4 regions of the Shewanella sp. Actino-trap-3 genome follow, and region 2 is predicted to be linked to each of the others. Evidence: predicted binding sites of a transcription regulator. Region 2 holds the regulator's gene; each other region holds the start of a gene.
The links. Region 2 encodes sigma-54, which starts transcription at its own class of promoters, with help from an activator protein. Its sites were predicted from a motif close to GTTGGCACGNNNNTNGNNT; they were not measured.
Positions count from the first base shown of each region.

Region 1 (5,027 bases), 1.2 Mb from region 2:
AAGGCTTCTATTTCAGTTTCTACCAATATCAGTAGGTCGCTAACCACCAACATTAGTCCGCCAAGCGGCAGTGAAGATGTGTTCAAAAATATCTTTGGCGATATCATTGGCAATGACGGCGCTATTACGTTTAAATTTTCAGATGAATACTATCGGGTTCAGTCAGCACATTAATGTGAGTTTTCGCGTGCGCAGCATGTTTAACAGCACGAGAATACACATTGATATAAGGTTACTGATCGCTTGGGTGAGCAAACGGGTATAACGGTAACCCCTGATCAACATTTATGGTTACTTCGACATATAGTGGTAGAAATATCACTATCGTTTAGGCCAAATTAGGGCGTCAGTAATGGCAGATATTGAATGACGAAGAGTAGAATAACGAAGAGTAGAATAACGAAGAGTAGAATAACGAAGAGTAGAATAACGAAGAGTAGAATAACGAAGAGTAAAAAGAGTGTTTGCGTGCTTTATTCTCCAAATGATCGTAAATGACATTGAGATCGGCTTGTTCGATGAGCGTTGCAACAGGAATATTTTCATTATTGGTATAAATTGAGGGCAATGGCCTCTCGATGATGGCCGTTTTCTTATATTCATCAAAGTGCCATTCTTGATTACTATCATCACGGATAGACATGTAGGTTATGTGTGCTTATTGGCTTAATCTATGGCGTTGGGTGTTGATAAAAACGTTCATCAATGACATATATACCGACTGCTAGCAGGTCTATATGTACTACTTCTATATCCAAAACTCCCGGTCCATTCCGCCTAGGTCACTTTACTCATCACTCCCGAGCTAATAAGCCGTTGTCACCATAGTCATAAAACAACTCAATATACGATAGAAAGCGTTAATTTTCGAGTCATAGAGCTTTGTCTTCATTATCGTATAACGATCAGTCTATTTTCTTCAATATGAAAAATTATGGAGATGATTTACCTGCCAAAATACTGATTTTACAGTGAATTTCGATGGTGTTAATTTCAATGGGATACTTTTACTCAAAGCGTAGTCGGATAGGCCAAATCTAGTGTGGAAAACATACATAAATACCAGGCTACCTACTAATTTATGGCATATATTTTGCTTTAACTCTATAAGTTCAAAAATATGACACTGCGGGTGATCACTGATGAAAATGAAAACAGGAACAATTAAGATGTTGAACAGTAAACGTTTGTTCGTAAGTGTAATGTCTTGGATTATCGTAACCTGCACCAGCTTACTGTTTGCGCCTAAATATTTATTGGCGAGTTTATCGTTAGACAAACTCGTTAGCGAATATGGTCAGTTTATTGGCTTAGGCTTAATTATTGGTGTGGCCTATTTTTTAAGCCAAATTTTTGCCTTTGTTGTCGATGAGTCCATCGTATATTTACGTCAAAAACGTACAGTAGAGACTATTGAAGTAAAAGTAAAACTACTTGATCCTGCAGAAAGAGCCTTGCTACGTGAATTTTTTTTACAAGGGCAGACTATTTTAACCTTGCCGCAAAATGAGTTGGCGGTTAAAAATTTAGTTAACACTAGCATACTCGAAATGCTAGGCAATGAACGTCACTATGCTATACAAGGCCCAACGGCGGAATACAAAATTTCTATGCAAGCACGTAATTATTTAAATCGTGATGTATTACGTTTACCTGCTGGTGAGCCGAGTGCAGATGAAATGAATTATCTGATCAAAACGCGACCACATTTTATTAATGGCTTGGTTCAATCGCGCAAGCATGCAGCCTAATATCGTGGTTAGTTGCGGTTAGAAGTCGGTTTGAGTGGATAAAAAAATGGGGGCCTATAAAGCCCCCAATCTGGCATAAAAACACTTCATGTGTTTTGTCGCCAATTTATCATTCGCAAGGAAGTATCCATAATGATTATGAATAATAAGCAGTAAAAAAACTTAGCCTAGTAAGCGACTCACTTAGTCGGTGCAGACTTCACAACAAACATCCACATTAGATAAGACATTATTCCGAAGGTACAGAAAATCACCATCATAGAAAGTAATCCTATAGCGTTACCAAACATTAAATCTAACCAAAATGCCATGATATTTATCCTCGGAATGTGAAATCATGATCATCATAAAGTCAAAATTACACCGCAATACTGATCTTGATCAATTTTTAGTCGTCGTGATGTTATTTTTTTGTAAAATTGCTTCTTAACTCACAAAACACCTCTATTTCATCTCAGTTAGGACTATGAATGACTTTTGAGCAGTTGAGTGTTTTTTATAGAAAAGAATAGGTAAAGGGCTTGCGATTATTAAATGCAAAGGTATAATCGCCAACACTTAATTGTGACAAACTTTGTTGATACGTGGTTTGAGTTGCACAGTAACTCAGTAGCAGCCTAAAGACATGGCTATAATCAGATAAATATAATCGCATTGAGTATCGATATTTGAGTAAGTATAATACTTGAGTGTTGGTCATAAAGAGTCAATTCACTAAAATTGTTTTGCAAAGATATTTGGACTAATCAGATTACTTTGCAAAGCTAAAATAGCTTAAAATCTTTGCCTGAGTGATGAAATTGGTATACATGGGGGATTCAAAATCCCCTGCTTCGCGGCGTGTCGGTTCGAGTCCGACCTCAGGTACCATTATTTAAAAAGCCCCGTTCTTAATTGAACGGGGCTTTTTAATGCTCTTAATTTATTGATTTTATGACTAATATCCTTGTAAACACTATTTTCTTCTACCATTGACGCTAACAGATGATGGGGTTACGTTAAGCTATAAATACCAAGGTAAACGGCCAAGTGTTGCGCGTAATAGTCTCAGTAGTTTGTTTAGTTATGATGTAAATGGTAATCGCTTTAAGTAAATTAAAAAACAACATGATACGGTGGCTCTACATTACTATGTCGGTCGTTTTGAGCTTGAAGTGACGCTTGGTAGGATCGTTGAAAAAACCTATATTGGTAACTAGACTATTAACATGCAAGCCTATGTGGGCTGTTTGGGAAGTCAATTACTGTTTTAGCATGAGTTACGTAACCACTTGGCCAGTGTCGATACCTTAATAGATGCCATAATGGGGGGCGGTATTGCAGCCTCGTGACTATAATGTATTTGGCCAACCTGCGTAAATCGTTCCTGGTAATGCGTTTCTATCAAGTACAAGCTGGCGGCAGGGTGTGACCAAGGCGTATACCAAGCATCAGTATTTGAATGAGCAAGAGTCGATCCACATCAATGGCCCAATATACCATGTTAACGTCAGTCGTTTTTTACATGTTGCTCCCTTTGTGCCGCACCCAAAGCACCGTCAGAGTACGAACCCATATGGGTGTATCTTGAAAACTCCTTTGAGCCGACCCTAAAGAGTATGCGTCTTTATGCCGTAGGGATGATGCCCGCGGTTGTATTGCTGATAAAGTTAACAATGTCGCGAGTGACTGATTATAAGACGCGACATTAATGGTAAATCATCACAGGTGAATTCTGTTCTTTGTAATTCAATTTACATGCTAAATATAAATGACCTAGAAATGATTTGTTGTATTTATGCGCTAAATTAAGGTCATATAAACAAAGTTTAATATAATTATGGATATTTTATATTTTAAATAAACCCTTTTTTATCAGCACCTTATATGTTTTTAGGTATTGTGTGATCTGATGTGCGTTGTTTTCCCCCTCATACAGTCTTGCGATCGTACATGCGGGGCTTTAGTTTGTCCTATGTGCGTCACTTTTTGACGCTGATAAGAAGGAGTTTCCATGCCAGCACAATTTAATGTTCAAATTGGTTCTTTTCGTAAAATCAATAAGATCCCTAATGCCTGGTCAAATGAAGAATACCTTCAATTGATGGCTATTATGGGCTTAAATGATGATTTAGAAGGAATGGAGGCTACTGAACTTAGAGAAATGTGCATGATGTCTCTAAATGATTTAGAGCCAAATGAAGCCGCTAAAATCGTCTTGACTCATTTATTCAGTGAATTGCCTGAAGGTAAAATTGATCAGTTAAGTAATGACATGATGGGTGACAGAATGTGGGAAGAATATTCTGACTGCTTGCTTCATGAAGGTTTTTTTAGTGCTTATTCATTATTGAGAGAAGCATTTAATGGTGTATTTGCCGAGCCTTCTGGTGTTGAGTTTATGGTTAATGTTACTGCAACAGATGCCGAAGATTTGAATATTTTTGATGAGTCATTGCATGCTGCTATGGTCCGCCTTCTGGCATCCGGATTATCTCCCGATGCGTTATTACATCGATTATATGAAGATCAAATCACGGGTACCCATTTCCCAGAAGCTCCTGGGATATTGTGGCAATTAGAATCAGTATCAAGTGAAGACTTATCCCGTCAGTTTAAGATGATCAGCTCAGATTTTTGGTTTGGTAAATTTGCGAATGTAGAGCAGTTTGAAGCCTCAGCTCATGCTGATGAATCGGATGAAAATGAATAACTAACCTTATAAAGTCTATTGCTTTAGCCAATAAAAAAACCAGCTGTTAACAGCTGGTTTTTTTTACATCATTTTGGCAAGGCCAAATTAATGATTACTATTATTAGTGCTTACGACGACGTAATGCAGCTAATGGTAGTAATAATGCCGTTAACCAACCCATAGAACCACCAGAAGATTGCTCTACTTCCTCGTTGATATTAATGGTTGCTGTACCCGGTGCACTTGTCATTTCACCGTCTGATGCGGTTACGGTAAACGTGAAGGTGTCATCACCAACTGGAGCAGTAAACAGAATTGATGGACCACCGTTGGTAAAGCTAACACTCTTACCACCAGTTTGAACCCAATTATAAGTTAAAGCATCACCATCGATGTCTTTACCATTTGCTTTTGCTGTTACTACGAATCCACCAGCGCTATTCATTCCTGAAGGCGCAACCGTTGGAGCATCATTAACGTTATTTACCGTAATAACAACTTGTGTAGGCGTGCTCAAATTCCCTTCTTCATCAGTTGATGTATAAGAGAATGTATCCGTGCCAGTAAAGTCTGCTGTTGGTGTATAAGTGAATGCACCATCT
Region 1 covers NZ_PJCE01000001.1:2,625,484-2,630,510, reverse strand. Annotated here, with positions in the region: gene CXF80_RS20785 (hypothetical protein) at 347-643, opposite strand; gene CXF80_RS11130 (superinfection exclusion B family protein) at 1,170-1,751, shown strand; gene CXF80_RS11125 (DUF3149 domain-containing protein) at 1,931-2,062, opposite strand; tRNA gene CXF80_RS11120 (tRNA-Leu) at 2,537-2,621, shown strand; gene CXF80_RS11115 (hypothetical protein) at 3,745-4,443, shown strand; gene CXF80_RS11110 (S8 family serine peptidase) at 4,547-5,027, opposite strand, start outside.
Region 1: CXF80_RS11130 (superinfection exclusion B family protein) is a predicted target of sigma-54. The motif match lies at 1,081-1,099, and genes of this name have one in related genera.

Region 2 (5,027 bases):
TGGGCTTTTAGGCCCCAATGGTGCAGGTAAAACAACCACCTTTTATATGGTTGTCGGCCTAGTGAAAAGTGATAAGGGTCGAATTTTAATTGATGATGACGATCTCACTGACGATCCTATGCATCTGCGAGCTCGCAAAGGCATTGGTTACTTACCACAAGAAGCCAGTATTTTCCGTAAACTCACAGTGTATGACAACATTATGGCCGTGTTGCAAACGCGCAAAGAACTCAGTACAGACCAACGTATTGAACAGCTTGAGCATCTATTAGAAGAGTTCCATATTACCCATATTCGAGACAGCCTAGGCATGTCGTTATCGGGTGGTGAACGTCGTCGTGTTGAAATTGCGCGCGCTTTAGCCGCCAATCCAAAATTTATTTTACTCGATGAGCCCTTTGCTGGTGTTGATCCGATTTCTGTCATCGACATAAAAAAAATCATTCAACAACTTAAAAGCCGAGGTCTAGGAGTATTAATTACCGACCATAACGTACGTGAAACGTTAGATGTCTGTGAGCGAGCTTATATCGTCAGCCAAGGTAATTTAATTGCCGAAGGCACACCTGATGAGGTATTGAGCAATCAACAAGTTCGGGCGGTGTACTTAGGTGAACAATTCAAGCTATAGTTACTTTACGGGCCTTTAGTCTATCTAACTCATTTGATTGAACGATATCTAAACAGCGTTAAACATCATTGATGTACGTGACAATCCATTACAGTTTTATAAATTGTCACTTTTATGGAAATCATCTAGGGATAAGCGGTAAATGAAAGCGTCACTCCAACTTAAAATGGGTCAACACTTAACCATGACCCCACAATTGCAGCAAGCCATTCGCTTACTGCAATTATCGTCATTGGAGCTACAGCAAGAAATCCAACAAGCATTGGATTCAAATCCATTACTTGAAATAGAAGATGAGTTTTCTGAAGCAAAAGACCCCGTAAAAGAAAATCGCGACCAAGCTGATACAGACTTCAGTGACAACAGCATTGTCAATATTGAAAAAGACACCTCAACAGTCGACACAGCAGAATCTATGACCAAAGAAACCATGGATGATTTAGCCATGGATACTACATGGGATGAAGTGTACACCGCCTCGCCGATGTCAGGTTCAGGTAGTGCTAGCATGCGCGATGATGACATGCCGTTTCAAGGTGAAACCACCGAAGGTCTGTATGAACATTTAGAATGGCAGAAAAATCTCACTCCATTTTCAGAGACCGATCTTGCCATTGCCACAGCGATCATCGACGCCGTGGATGAACGCGGTTATTTAACCCAAAGTACCGACGATATTCTCGAAGCCATGGGTGACGAAAATGTTGAGTTAGATGAAGTTGAAGCTGTATTAAAACGAATTCAACACTTTGATCCCGTTGGTGTTGCTGCACGTGATTTAAGTGAATGTTTATTGATCCAATTAGCGCAATTCTCTAACACCACACCCTATATCGATAATGCCCGTTTGCTAATTAAAGACTATTTAACCTTAATTGCTGGGCGTGATTTTAGATTATTGATGCGCAAAACTAAGCTAAAAGAAAATGAGTTACGTGACGCCATCACCCTAATCCAATCACTCAATCCTCGTCCAGGCTTATTGATCACCGCCACCGAAGACGAATTCGTTATTCCCGATGTCACGGTACTAAAGAAAAATGGCCGTTGGGTTGTAGAGTTAAACCCAGACAATATGCCCAAAATTGGCGTTAATCAGCAATACGCTGCCATGGCTAGAAGCAGTAAAAATCAGTCTGACAGTCAATTTATTCGAGGCCATTTGCAAGAGGCTAAATGGTTTATTAAAAGTATCGAAAGCCGCAATGATACTCTACTCAAAGTGGCAAATTGCATTGTGCAATTTCAGCAAGGCTTCTTTGAATACGGTGAAGAAGCCATGAAACCTATGGTGCTAAATGATATCGCTGAAGCAGTAGAAATGCATGAATCGACAATTTCACGAGTCACCACACAAAAATATATGCACACCCCACGTGGACTATTTGAACTAAAGTACTTCTTCTCTAGCCATGTCAGCACTGACGATGGCGGGGAATGCTCATCAACAGCAATTCGTGCTTTTATCAAAAAGCTGGTTGCCGCAGAAAACCAGAAAAAACCATTGAGTGACAGTAAAATGGCTCAACTTCTGGCAGAACAAGGCATAAACGTTGCTCGTCGTACGATTGCAAAATACCGAGAAGCAATGCTAATCCCGCCCTCAAACCAACGTAAGAGTTTATAACCTACAAGGTTGTGGAGGATTTTCTATGGATATAAATCTGACTGGACGTCATGTCGAAATAACAGAATCTTTACGTGAGTATGTTAATGGTAAATTTTCAAAGCTTGAACGACACTTCGATCAGATCCATAATGTACACGTTGTACTCCATGTAGAAAAATTACAACAAAAAGCAGAAGCCAAAATCCACGTTAATGGCGCAGAGATTTTTGCTATGTCAGAAAATACTGATATGTATGCTGCAATAGACGCCCTGATCGATAAACTCGACCGTCAGGTAATTAAACACAAAGAGAAGTATACAAAACACTAACGATGGAACTTTGTACCATTCTGCAGCCGGAATGCACTACCTGTGCCACACCGGGCAGTAAGAAAAAAGTACTGGAACTCATCAGCAATTTAGTCGCTGCCCAGTATCCAACCCTGTCTTCGCAAGAGGTTTTTGAAAGCCTATTAGCGAGAGAAAAAATGGGTAGCACAGGTATAGGAAATGGCATTGCGATACCTCATGGTCGATTAACGACCATCGATCACCCCATCGCGATATTTGTTAAATGTGAAGAAGCCATTGCCTTTGATGCAATTGATAAGCAGCCCGTGGATATTTTATTTGCTTTGTTAGTACCTGCAGACCAGTGCCAACAACATTTAGGCACGTTATCGAGTATGGCTAAAAAGCTCAGCGATAAGCAAATATTGAAACAGCTTCGCAAAAGCCACAACGCAACAGAACTTTATCGGGTTATAACTGCATGAAACTTGTCATAGTATCGGGACGTTCAGGTTCAGGGAAATCCGTTGCCTTAAGAGTATTAGAAGACCTAGGATATTATTGTGTCGATAATTTGCCTCTACCCCTCATTGGCACATTACTCGCTCAGCTCAAGGGCAGTAATGATTTAGTTGCGATTAGTGTTGATGTCCGCAACATTGCTGAACAAGGCAAAGTGCTTCAAGACCAATTAGCCCTACTTGAACATGACACTGAAATTATCAGCTTCTTTCTAAATTCCAATGATAAAGTGTTACTTAAACGCTACAGCGAAACACGCCGATTGCACCCGTTATCTAAAAATCATATTTCACTGCAAGAAGCGATCAAATTAGAAGGCCGTTTACTTGAGCCTACCGCAAAAATTGTTGACCATTACATTGACACTTCGGCGCTAAATATCTACGAGTTAAGCGACCAAGTTAGGCAAATACTATTAGGCAGTGTCGATAAAGAATTAGTGATTAACTTTGAGTCTTTTGGCTTTAAGCACGGCATGCCGACTGAAGCGGATTTTATGTTTGATGTACGTTTTTTGCCCAATCCACACTGGGAAATAGAATTGCGCCCAATGACAGGATTAGACGAACCCGTACAAGAATTTTTAGGGCGTCAGCCATTGGTCAACAAGTTCATTTGGCAAATTGAAAACCTATTTGAAACCTGGATGCCACATCTAGAACGTAACAATCGCAGTTACCTGACTATCGCGATTGGTTGTACGGGTGGCCAGCATCGGTCGGTATATATTGCAGACCAATTAGCAAAACGATTTAGGCAAGGCAGTAAACACACTGTTAATGCTCGCCACAGAGAATTAAGTATAAGTGAACTAACCGCTAAGTGAGCATAGGATTGCATGAATGATCAAACTTGAACGCCAAGTTACCATTTCCAACAAATTAGGATTACATGCCCGTGCAGCAACAAAACTCGCGGTATTAGCCGCCGATTTTGACGCGAACATCACCTTAACTCAGGGCGAAAAAAACGCCAGTGCCGCAAGTGTGCTCGGGTTATTAATGCTTGAAAGTGGAATAGGGAAAATGATCACCGTGACCGCAAAGGGCCCAGATGCCGAAGTAGCATTAAATGCAGTGTGTGATCTGATTAATGCTAAATTTGATGAATCTTGTTAAATTAGTGAAGAGTACGATTCGCGAGTCACTCACTTTTTAATCCACTATTATTCTTATTACACGTGGCCTAACCAAACTGTCACGACATTGATGCTCAACGGTAGACATCAGTCCCTCGATAATATTAGCCCTTAAGTTTATCTCACGCAGTTGATACCCATCTGATTAAGTATCAGTTCACTCTGCGGGAGTTTAGCGTTTAACATAATACATATATCGCCGCTTTCAGCAACGGATCCAGTTTGACTCTGCATCCGTGTAGTCGTCCGTCAATATGATGTATAGCAGCGTAGACCATGCATAATTTCGTCCAAAGGAAACGACTCAAGTATCCCATTTTGGCGTTACATTGTCTTACAAGCAGACAACGATTATTGCACCAATACGCCTTAAACAGAAAAACCTGAGCAGCCCAGAATGATTACATACTTGATGATATAAGTATGATGAATAGGAAGTAGATATATGGGTAAAGAGTACCTAGATAATGAGATAACCGAACAACGCCTCAATCAACTCGTTCAAGCGCTAGACAGTGGTTTGTTTGTTCATGCTCGTAACATGTTGCACACCATGTCACCTAACGATGTCGCCCTAATTCTCGAATCATCACCCCCCAAAAACCGACAAGTGTTATGGCAACTGATTGACCAACAATATGCGGGTGAAATTCTTGACGAATTAGGTGAAGAGCTTAAAGATTCACTCATTAGCAGCATGACACCAGAAAAGCTCGCCCAGGCCACAATAGGTATGGACACAGATGATCTCGCCTATATTCTTCGCAGCTTACCCGATGGAGTTTACAAGAAAGTACTCAAGTCAATGCGCAGCCAGGACAGGGATAGAGTAGAA
Region 2 covers NZ_PJCE01000001.1:3,852,935-3,857,961, reverse strand. Annotated here, with positions in the region: gene lptB (LPS export ABC transporter ATP-binding protein) at 1-631, shown strand, start outside; gene CXF80_RS16630 (RNA polymerase factor sigma-54) at 774-2,258, shown strand; gene hpf (ribosome hibernation promoting factor) at 2,284-2,571, shown strand; gene ptsN (PTS IIA-like nitrogen regulatory protein PtsN) at 2,574-3,017, shown strand; gene rapZ (RNase adapter RapZ) at 3,014-3,880, shown strand; gene CXF80_RS16610 (HPr family phosphocarrier protein) at 3,897-4,172, shown strand; gene mgtE (magnesium transporter) at 4,638-5,027, shown strand, end outside.

Region 3 (5,027 bases), 2.0 Mb from region 2:
GATTCGATGCTTGATGGCGTACTGATCACCCCTTTAATTTCTGAGTTTTCAGTAGAAATAGCCCCGGTATCAGAAGGAATAAGCACTTTACGGCCCACTAAACCAGAAGCTTGCAATGCTTGGCTAGAACTCATCACAGTATTGAGGTTAAGAATTTCATCATTAAGATTTGAAATACCATCGACTGTGGAAAATGATGCCATTTGGGCAATCATTTGATCATTATCAACCGGTTTAAAGGGATCTTGCATCGACAACTGTTGACTGAGTAAAGCAAAGAAATCATCTTGCTTTAACATCTGATCTTTTGTTTCAGGTATCGCACTTTCTTCAGGTAAGCGAATTCCGTCAAGAAAAGGATTACCTGTGGTCGTGGTGGTCGTATTTGCCTGCACAGAATTTTTGGTTGTAGCACTTGTGTTTGAAGCACTACTGGACTGTTGCGGTAAAGACTGACTGTAAGAGTTAACGAGGCTCATTGTTACCTCCTTGAATAATCATACTATTTACCCATCCTTAACGTCTGTTGCAACATAGACTTAGTTGCATCAGCCACCTGAACGTTCATTTGATAAGAGCGTGATGCAGAAATCATATCGGCCATTTCTTCCATCACATTGACATTAGGTTTGTAAATAAAACCATCACCATCCGCCATTGGATGGTCTGGCGAGTATTCTTTTAATAATGGTTTGTTACTTTCGACAATGCCTTTAACGCTGACACCAGGCGAACTGTCTTGCTGGCTATTGGCTTTTAGCATTTCGGCCTCAAAAACAGGATGACGTGCACGATAGGTTTTATCGACACTGCTTGACACCGAATCAGCATTGGCAATATTACTGGCGGTAGTATTCAAACGCACTGACTGCGCTGACATACCCGAACCAGACACATTGAAAATATTAAATAAACTCATGATTAGTCACCTCTCAATGCTTTACGCATGCCATTAAATTTGCCCTCAAGAAAGCCTAATGACATTTGATATTCGAGCGAATTTTGCATAAATGCTGCTTGTTCTTTCTGGGTATCGACGGTATTACCATCGCCAGTATCGGCTTGATTTGGCATTCGATATTGAACATGTTGTTGACTTAACGCCGTTAAATCAAAATGTTTGTCTGTGGTTTGACTCATACTCAAGCCTTGTTGATGCGAGCTTGCCGATTTCATGGCGGAAGCAAAATTAACATCTTGAGCTTTATAATGAGGAGTATTGGCATTGGCGATATTACTTGAAATTACTTCTGCTCTTTGAGCTCGAATGCCCAAAGAATATTGGTGAACACCTAATGCATTATCGAAATTAATCGCCATAAAATTGCCTCCATCAGCTAACTGCTAGTAATAAAGCAAGGGTTATGCCAACAATTTAATTTTTAAACGAATAAAAGACAAAAACAAACATGCCGACGAATGCCGGCATGATAAATAGCTTAACTTGTTATTTTATCTATATTTTCTTTTGGTAATAAATACCAGGATTACAGCGAACCATATTAAACTCATCACTTAAGCCTGCTAGAGATTCTGACGCACCCAAGAATAAAATACCTTTAGGATTAAGTGCGGCAGCAAATTGCCGCAAAATTTTAGTCTTTGCCTCTGGCCCAAAATAAATCAATACATTACGGCAAAAAATAATATCGTACTTACCTAATAAGCTATAACTTTCAAGTAAATTATGTGCTCTAAAGTTAACTAAACGCTTAACATTATCTTTCACTGTCATGTTGCCCGACGGTAAAGCATCAAAAAACTGACGCTTACGCTCTTCAGACAAACCACGAGCCAGCGCTAAACCATCATATTCAGCATTCTTACAGCGCTCTAGCATTGATGGTGACAAGTCCGTTGCCTGAATCGTCGCGCCGCCCGGTAAAGCACCGGGTTTACGCTGTTGATATTCCAACACTGTCATCGACAAAGAGTAAGGTTCTTGCCCAGAAGAACATGCTGCTGACCATATTTTTAACGGTCTGCCAAGCTTACTGTATTCAGGCAGTAGAGTATTGTTCAGTAATTCAAACGGATAACGGTCTCGAAACCATAAGGTTTCATTGGTGGTCATTGCATCTATCACTTCAGCACGCAGCTGACGTTCTATCGGTTTCATCGACTTTTTAACCACCTCAGACAAAGAAGGTAAATTATGCTTCCCCATCAACGGCGCTAAACGACTGCGGACTAAATATTGTTTATTCTCACCTAACACAATACCGCTATGCTGCTCTAAAAACAGCCTAAATTGATTGTACTCTGCTTCAGCAAGTGATTTATCTGTCACATTAACTTCCTAATATGTGGCCAATGAGCTAAGCCTCTAATATTGTTCAATATTAGAGGCTTATAAACTCAAATGTTTGTTAACCGCTGAGGCTAATTCATCGGGGTTAAACTTAGCAATAAAATCGTTAGCACCTACTTTTTCTACCATTGCTTGGTTAAACACACCACTTAATGATGTGTGTAGAACTACTTTTATGTTCTTTAATTTTGGATCATCACGAATTTCAGCAGTTAAAGTATAACCGTCCATTTCTGGCATTTCGATATCTGAAATAATCAGCGGGATCTCAACTGAGACATCATCCATTTCAGCGGCAATATTTTTCAGCATGATCAACGCTTCTTTACCATCTTTAGCGGTATCGATTTGCAGATTTAACGACTCTAACGAACGAATAATTTGTTTGCGTGCCACCGTAGAATCATCAATAACCATAATATGATAATGCTGTTCTTTATCGATAGTTAACGTCTCGCTGACTTCTTTACTGATAGAGGTCTTAACAGGTGAAATTTCATCAAGAATTTTTTCAACATCCAAAATTTCAACCAGCTCACCTTCAATCTCAGTCACAGCCGTTAAATATGAAGAACGTCCTGAACCTTGGGGCGGCGGCAAAATAGATTCCCAATTCATATTGATGATACGCTCAACAGAACTGACCAAAAATCCTTGAACACTGCGGTTATATTCGGAAATGATAACAAAGCAATTTTCAGTTGATGTCAGTGGACGCCCACCGGTTGCAGCACTTAAATCGATAATAGAAATTGTTTCCCCACGAATATGCGCAACACCTTTAACATAGGGGTTTAACTTAGGTAGCCTTGTCAGTGGAGGACATTGTAATACCTCTTTTACTTTAAATACGTTAATACCAAAGCGTTGACGACCGTTCAGCTTAAACAGTAACAGCTCTAATCTGTTTTGTCCGACAAGCTGAGTGCGTTTATTTACTGATTCTAAAATGCTCGACATAACACAGCCTTGTAGTTAACTGTTACTCAAAAGGATAAAATTGTTGGTTAACATTATAGTGAACCTTGGTTTAATATAATACGCTTGCTAGCTATTTTAACCTCAACTCTGGATAAGAGAGGGGATAAATCGTTAAAAATGGGTTTATTTCAAGTCTGCAATATTAAACAGGCCATGTGCTTTGCTAATAAAGGTGCACTCACATGTTAACAATAGTGTTAGTTGCCGCGCCAATAGCGGGCCTATTGTGAGTCGATACAGGGTGAATAGCCGAACAAAGGGCCATTTGATAACCGTTACTGTCTCTAATTTACCCCCAATTTACCCCCAATTGAGGTTTTCATCAGACGAACGAGACACATTCTGGGCAAACCATCAGCAGCCTAGCAAATACTTATCAAATTATTGAATTAAAAGTGGGCATGCAACTTGCTTTAACTTTTACTAAGTTAACACTTACAGTGAACTGACACTTTTTTGACGAAAGGGAAATGTTATTATCATGCCCTCACCTCATTTTTAGCTTATTGCGTATGCAGAGATTACTCGCATATTTTTCGTTCTCCAAAGTATAGGTGCATTCTGGCAACACAAGCTAGGATCTTCATTATGAAAGTATTTTTTTTATGTTTTTTGTGCTCAATGACGCTTTCTTTGCCAGCATTTGCTAGCGAAGAAATACTAACACCTACTCTATCGACCATTTATACGTTAGCTAAAGAGGTAGTCGCAAAAAAAATTGATGCCGACGCCAATGCTAAGGTGCAAATTACCCCACAAAATCTTGAAGGTCGTCTTAGTCCACCGCGCTGCTATCCACCGATTAATGCCGAACTCGCCAGTGACAGAGACATTAGTCGAAATAACATGGTCAAACTAAGTTGTATCAGCCCAGACTATGACTATCCATGGCAAATGTATCTCTCTGTTCGAGTTGAAATACAATACCCTGTCGTGGTGGCTAACCAGCTACTGTCTCCAGACCAAATTATTGCTCCACATCACTTAAACATCATGTATGTTGACCAATATAGTTTAAGAGGCCACTTTTTTTCTGATACCCACACATTAATCGGTTCGCGAGTGAAACGTCGCGTGGCAAAAGACTCGCCGGTATTGAGTAATAACCTGTGTTTTGTGTGCAAAGGTGACTCGGTTTCCATCTACGCTAGAACCGCTAATGTTCAAATAAAAACCCTTGGTGAAGCACTGCGTGACGGCAATCTTGATGACGTCATCAGGGTAAAAAACAGTAACACGAGTAAACAATTTGATGCTGTGGTGGTTGGGGTTGGCGAAGTTGAAGTAAGAATGTAAACTAGGACTAAAGTTTTTTCCTACAGTGCCGATAATCTGTTTGAAGAACCTAATACATTACGCTGGAGCCTCCAATGGCAATTGACATTAAGCATAACACTGCGGCTAATACCCAAATGCGCACTGCACGTGACACGCAGTCTGCTAAGCAACCTAATACTGCTGTGGCTCAAAAATCCGCGGCACCGGTTAAAGCCGATTCCGTTAGCATCACCGCTCAAGCTCACCAGCTTCAGAGCGCGCAAGCAAAAATGGAAGCGACACCTGAAGTTGACCAAAAAAAGGTCGCAGAAATTAAGCTCGCTATCTCTGAAGGACGCTATAAAGTCGACCCAGAAAAGCTTGCTGCGAATATTGCCAGCTTTGAAGCAGAGCTAAGCAGTCTATCGTTTGACAAAGAGTAGCCGTTAAACGTTACTCTTTAATTTGTTTTAACGAC
Region 3 covers NZ_PJCE01000001.1:1,846,680-1,851,706, forward strand. Annotated here, with positions in the region: gene flgD (flagellar hook assembly protein FlgD) at 1-479, opposite strand, end outside; gene flgC (flagellar basal body rod protein FlgC) at 503-919, opposite strand; gene flgB (flagellar basal body rod protein FlgB) at 922-1,320, opposite strand; gene CXF80_RS07860 (CheR family methyltransferase) at 1,457-2,290, opposite strand; gene CXF80_RS07865 (chemotaxis protein CheV) at 2,351-3,271, opposite strand; gene flgA (flagellar basal body P-ring formation chaperone FlgA) at 3,881-4,588, shown strand; gene flgM (flagellar biosynthesis anti-sigma factor FlgM) at 4,663-4,992, shown strand.
Region 3: flgB (flagellar basal body rod protein FlgB) is a predicted target of sigma-54. The motif match lies at 1,354-1,372, and genes of this name have one in related genera.

Region 4 (5,027 bases), 3.4 Mb from region 2:
GTGTGGGTAATGATGATGATTTACGTCAAGTGGTATTGGGTGATCAAGGCGCCATTCACGGTATGCATGCAGGTGCTATTTTGGTCGACCATACCACAGCTTCAGCCGATGTCGCGCGCGACATTGCCGCCCAATTGACCCCTCAAAATATTGGCTTTTTAGATGCGCCTGTTTCAGGTGGCCAAGCGGGAGCTGAAAATGGTGTGTTAACCGTGATGATGGGCGGTGAACAGGCTGATTTTGATACGGTTAAACCCGTTATTGATGCATATAGTCGCTGTGCTGAATTGCTTGGACCTGCAGGTTCGGGTCAGTTGACTAAAATGGTCAATCAAATTTGTATTGCGGGTGTGGTTCAAGGCTTAGCTGAAGGACTTCATTTTGCAAAGAGTGCGGGTTTAGATGGCTTAAAAGTCATTGAGGTCATCAGTAAAGGTGCTGCACAAAGTTGGCAGATGGAGAATCGTTATCAGACTATGTGGCAAGGTCAATATGATTTCGGCTTTGCTATCGATTGGATGCGAAAAGACTTAGGCATTGCCCTAGATGAAGCTCGCCGAAATGGTAGCCATTTACCTGTCGCGGCATTAGTTGATCAGTTTTATTCTGAAGTTCAGGCGATGAAAGGCAACCGTTGGGATACTTCTAGTTTACTCGCTCGTTTAGAAAAATCTCGCAGTTAATATCAACAAATCATTGTTATAAATGCGATAGCTCAAAGATAGCCCCAACATTAGTCGGGGCTTTTTATTGGCGACAACCCAACTTAAATTAACCATGACTACATTAGCTATCATTGGTAGCAAGTCGGTTTGTTGACTAAAAACCATTGCGTTACATGATGTGGCGCACATATTCAAAATGTTAACGCTGCTATTATTACCTAATCTAAATTAATTTTGCTTAAAGTAGATTGATTAGCTACGTTTATATTACCATTCAATTTTCGATTGTTTTATGAATTGTTTTAATGAATTGTTTATAAATAAAGTTGTTGAGTAAACCCTTAAGTAAAGTGTCGTACTGCAGTGTGATGATCCGCGTCAGATAAAAAGAATGCGGGCACACACTAAAATTGGAGGAATGAAAAGTGAGCAATAAATTACTAAGTACATTGTTTGCGGCCGGTTTCGCGGTAATGATGATGTCTTCTGCATCATTTGCTGCTGATGAGACCCTCGCTGAGTTTCATGTTGAAATGGGTGGCTGTGAAAACTGTCACGCTGATGGAGAGCCATCATCAGATGGTGTATATGAATTTGAACAATGTCAAAGTTGTCATGGTTCTCTTGCTGAAATGGATGATAACCATAAGCCGCATGATGGTATGTTAATGTGTGCCGATTGCCACGCACCACATGACGCAAAAGTAGGCGAAGTACCAACGTGTGATACATGTCATGACGATGGCCGTACTGCAAAATAAGCTATCTTGATAGCTGAAAAATACCGACTTTATGTCGGTATTTTTGTTTTTATTCTCCTAATAACTGACTAAAACCTTACATCTGCCTGCATAAATAAGCCTAACTTAACCTCAATCCGGGATACGGAGTGGGGTAAACCGATCGGGATCAGTCTATTTCAAGTCATAGATATAACTTGCCATTATTTTTGGTTAGCGAGGCGATGAGGGAGGCTTGTTTACCCGTTTGGGCTAAAGCCTGATGAATTTATTCAGCAAAAGATAGGCAGTGTTGCCACTCGACTTGCAGGCATTCCTATTGGTTACGCCTCTGCGTTGTATCAACTGACTAGAAAAAACTATTCCTACCTCAATATGCCTTGAGTTGATGATTTGCTTATAAGGGATGAAACAACAAGGTAATACCTCTTTATAGGTATTAAAATCCCTTTATTTTCAGATAGATGCGCAACAAAAGTGCGCAGGTCTGCACTTTTGTTGCACAAATATTGCGGTTATCAATCTAGACGGTTTTTATTTCTATTGTAAATCAGTAAGTTAATTTTTTGGCACAGCTTTCGCAGTAGTTAACTATGAAATAATCAAGGTGAAAGGGTAGATGTATGTCAAAGATCCAATCGAGTTGTGCTTATTGTGGTGTCGGGTGTGGCGTAAGCGTGTCACCGAACAAAGCGGATTGGACTGATATAAATACAGCTGATTTATCATTAGTGGGTGATATCAATCATCCTGCAAATTACGGTCATTTATGTGCTAAAGGTGAACGCTTACTCGACAGTTTAGATCAGCCCAATGTGCTACGTTATCCAAAATATCGTTCAGGTAAACCCCTTGATTGGAATAGTGCGAGCACCTTAATTGCTGATACTTTTGCACAAACCATTGCTGAGCATGGCCCCGGCTCTGTTGCCCTTTATCTTTCAGGGCAATTACTCACTGAAGATTATTATGTCGCGAATAAGTTCGCCAAAGGTTTTTTAAAAACGGCTAACATCGATACTAACTCTCGTTTATGTATGTCGTCAGCGGTGAGTGCAATGCAACGCGCTTTTGGTGAAGACGTGGTGCCAGCTTGCTTTGATGACCTAGAGCAAGCAGAAGTCATCGTGCTGGTGGGTGCTAACACTGCTTGGACTCATCCGGTGCTTTTTCAACGAATATTAGCGGCTAAAAAAACCAATAATGCCCGTTTAGTGGTTATCGACCCGCTATCAACCGCGACAGCTAAACAAGCGGATTTACATTTAGCGATTACACCAGGTGCCGATTTAGCATTATTTCATGGCTTACTGGGTTATTTAGCCGATCAAAATTGTGTTGATCACACTTACATTGCAGCACACACCGAGGGTTTTGATTCTGTTGTGTCCGAGGCGCAACAATTAAGTGCCAATTTAGCCGAACTCGCAAATCAAATCGGAGTATCTGTTACTCGTCTTACTGAGTTTTATCAATTAGTGGCGGGTCATAAAAAAGTACTTACCGCATCTTGTCAGGGAGTGAATCAATCAACTATAGGCACAGATACCACCAATGCGATGATTAACTGTCATCTTGCCTTAGGTCAAATTGGACAAATAGGCAGTGGATTCTTTTCGTTAACCGGACAACCTAATGCTATGGGCGGCCGTGAAGTCGGTGGTTTAGCGAGCCAGTTAGCCTGTCATATGGGATTTTCAGCACCTGAACGTCAGCTATTAGCTGATTTCTGGCAAACCGACAGCGTAGCCGAACAAAAAGGCTTAGCAGCAGTAGAGATGTTTGATGCCCTTGCCGATGGCAAAATTAAAGCGATTTGGATTATGGGTACCAACCCAGTGGTGTCGTTACCTAATAGTGAAAAAATTGCCAAAGCCTTAGCCGATTGCCCCTTTGTAGTGGTATCTGAAATTAGCCCAGACTCAGATACCGCCAAGCTTGCTGATGTGTTATTGCCAGCGCAAGGTTGGTCAGAAAAATGCGGTACTGTGACCAACAGTGAACGCACCATTACCCGCCAGCGTGGGTTTATTACCCCCAAAGGTCAAGCTAAAGCTGATTGGTGGGCTATGAGCCAAGTGGCCAAAAAAATGGGCTTTCACGGATTTGATTTTGAAGATAACGCCAGTGTTTTCAACGAATTTTCAGCCATGTCTGCTCGAGTAAAACAGCAGTTTCCTAACAAAGTATTTGATTTAACTGGCTTAGCCGACTTATCAAAAGGGCAATATGATGCGTTACTGCCAACACAATGGCCTATTGCTTCTGCTACGCAAATAGGCCAGCGAGGCGGGCGAGTTTTCAGTGATGGTGTGTTTGCCACTGCAAGTGGTAAAGCGCAATTTGTCGCGCCAGCGCCTGTTAATCCATCAGAGCAGTCGTTAACCAACAACACACTGTTATTAAACAGCGGCCGTAGTCGCGATCAGTGGCATACCATGACTCGCACCGGACATATCGCCAGTTTACGCGCCAGCATTCCTGAGCCTGTTATTCATTTACATTCATCACAGTTGCAAAAATTCTCCTTAACCGAAGGTGGTTTTGTACGAATTCAATCAGCAATGACCCCGCACTCAATGGATACCAATGCGACCATATTATCGTCAGCCTTCACTGTGGCACGCGCCGTTGTCGATGACGATATGCCAGCCAATGTGGCATCGATGTCGATGCATTGGTCGGCGCAGTTCTCTATGACCAAAGGGGTGAATCAGGCGTTAGATGCCCGTGTTGATCCAATATCAAAGCAACCAGGATTTAAGTGTCAACCAGTGATATTAAGCCCTATTCAACTTGCGCTGCAAGGTGTTGTTTTTGGTCAACACGACTCTTCTGCTCACGGGCTATGCTGGCAAGTTGCACAAACGCTGGAGAACGGAGTGTGTCATCACATTGGTTTTACAGATACCAACGACGGTTTTGCCTATCAAGCGACAGCCTATTCACTTAAATGGACCTTAACGGTAGATGGCCAGCCTTTATATATCCAATGCAATATGGATAAAGGATTACTTAAGGCATTAAAAGTGTTGTCTCACACTCAAGTGAATGTGGGCTTAAATCAGATGAATGCGTTTATTGGCAAGCCTGTCGACAAGCAGTTAATGAAGTTGCTACATCAGCAAATTAAAGCCGGTAATAGCCCGTTAATCTGTGCTTGTACAGGGGTAACCGAAGCGAGCATTAACGACGAAATCAATCAACAATTTAACGACCAAGTGATGGGTGACGGTTTAACCAACATCAGTTTTCAACAGGCATTAGATAGCACTCAATCATTATTAGGTTGCGGGCGTCAATGTGGCAGTTGTCACAGTGAAGTAAAGCAGTGTGCCAAGCAAAGTTGGCTGGATGCATTATCGTACACCGAAATTGAACATCAACATGCAGTAGAAGAGGACGTTGCCTAATGAATAGCGTAGACGCAATGATAAAAGGTCATCAGTCAATTAACTCTTTAGGCTGTCTTACTGATGGATTACCTACAAGCGAACTGCAAGCTGGCGAAGTCGCCATTGTTGGCGCAGGTTGTGGTCAATTGGATTTGATGACCATTAAGGCGGCGCGGATTGTTGCCCAAGCCGATGCACTCGTGTTTGACAGCCTTGTTAGCAGCGAT
Region 4 covers NZ_PJCE01000001.1:433,494-438,520, forward strand. Annotated here, with positions in the region: gene CXF80_RS01945 (NAD(P)-dependent oxidoreductase) at 1-683, shown strand, start outside; gene cctA (tetraheme c-type cytochrome CctA) at 1,091-1,426, shown strand; gene CXF80_RS01955 (nitrate reductase) at 2,029-4,818, shown strand; gene cobA (uroporphyrinogen-III C-methyltransferase) at 4,818-5,027, shown strand, end outside.
Region 4: CXF80_RS01955 (nitrate reductase) is a predicted target of sigma-54. The motif match lies at 1,971-1,989, and genes of this name have one in related genera.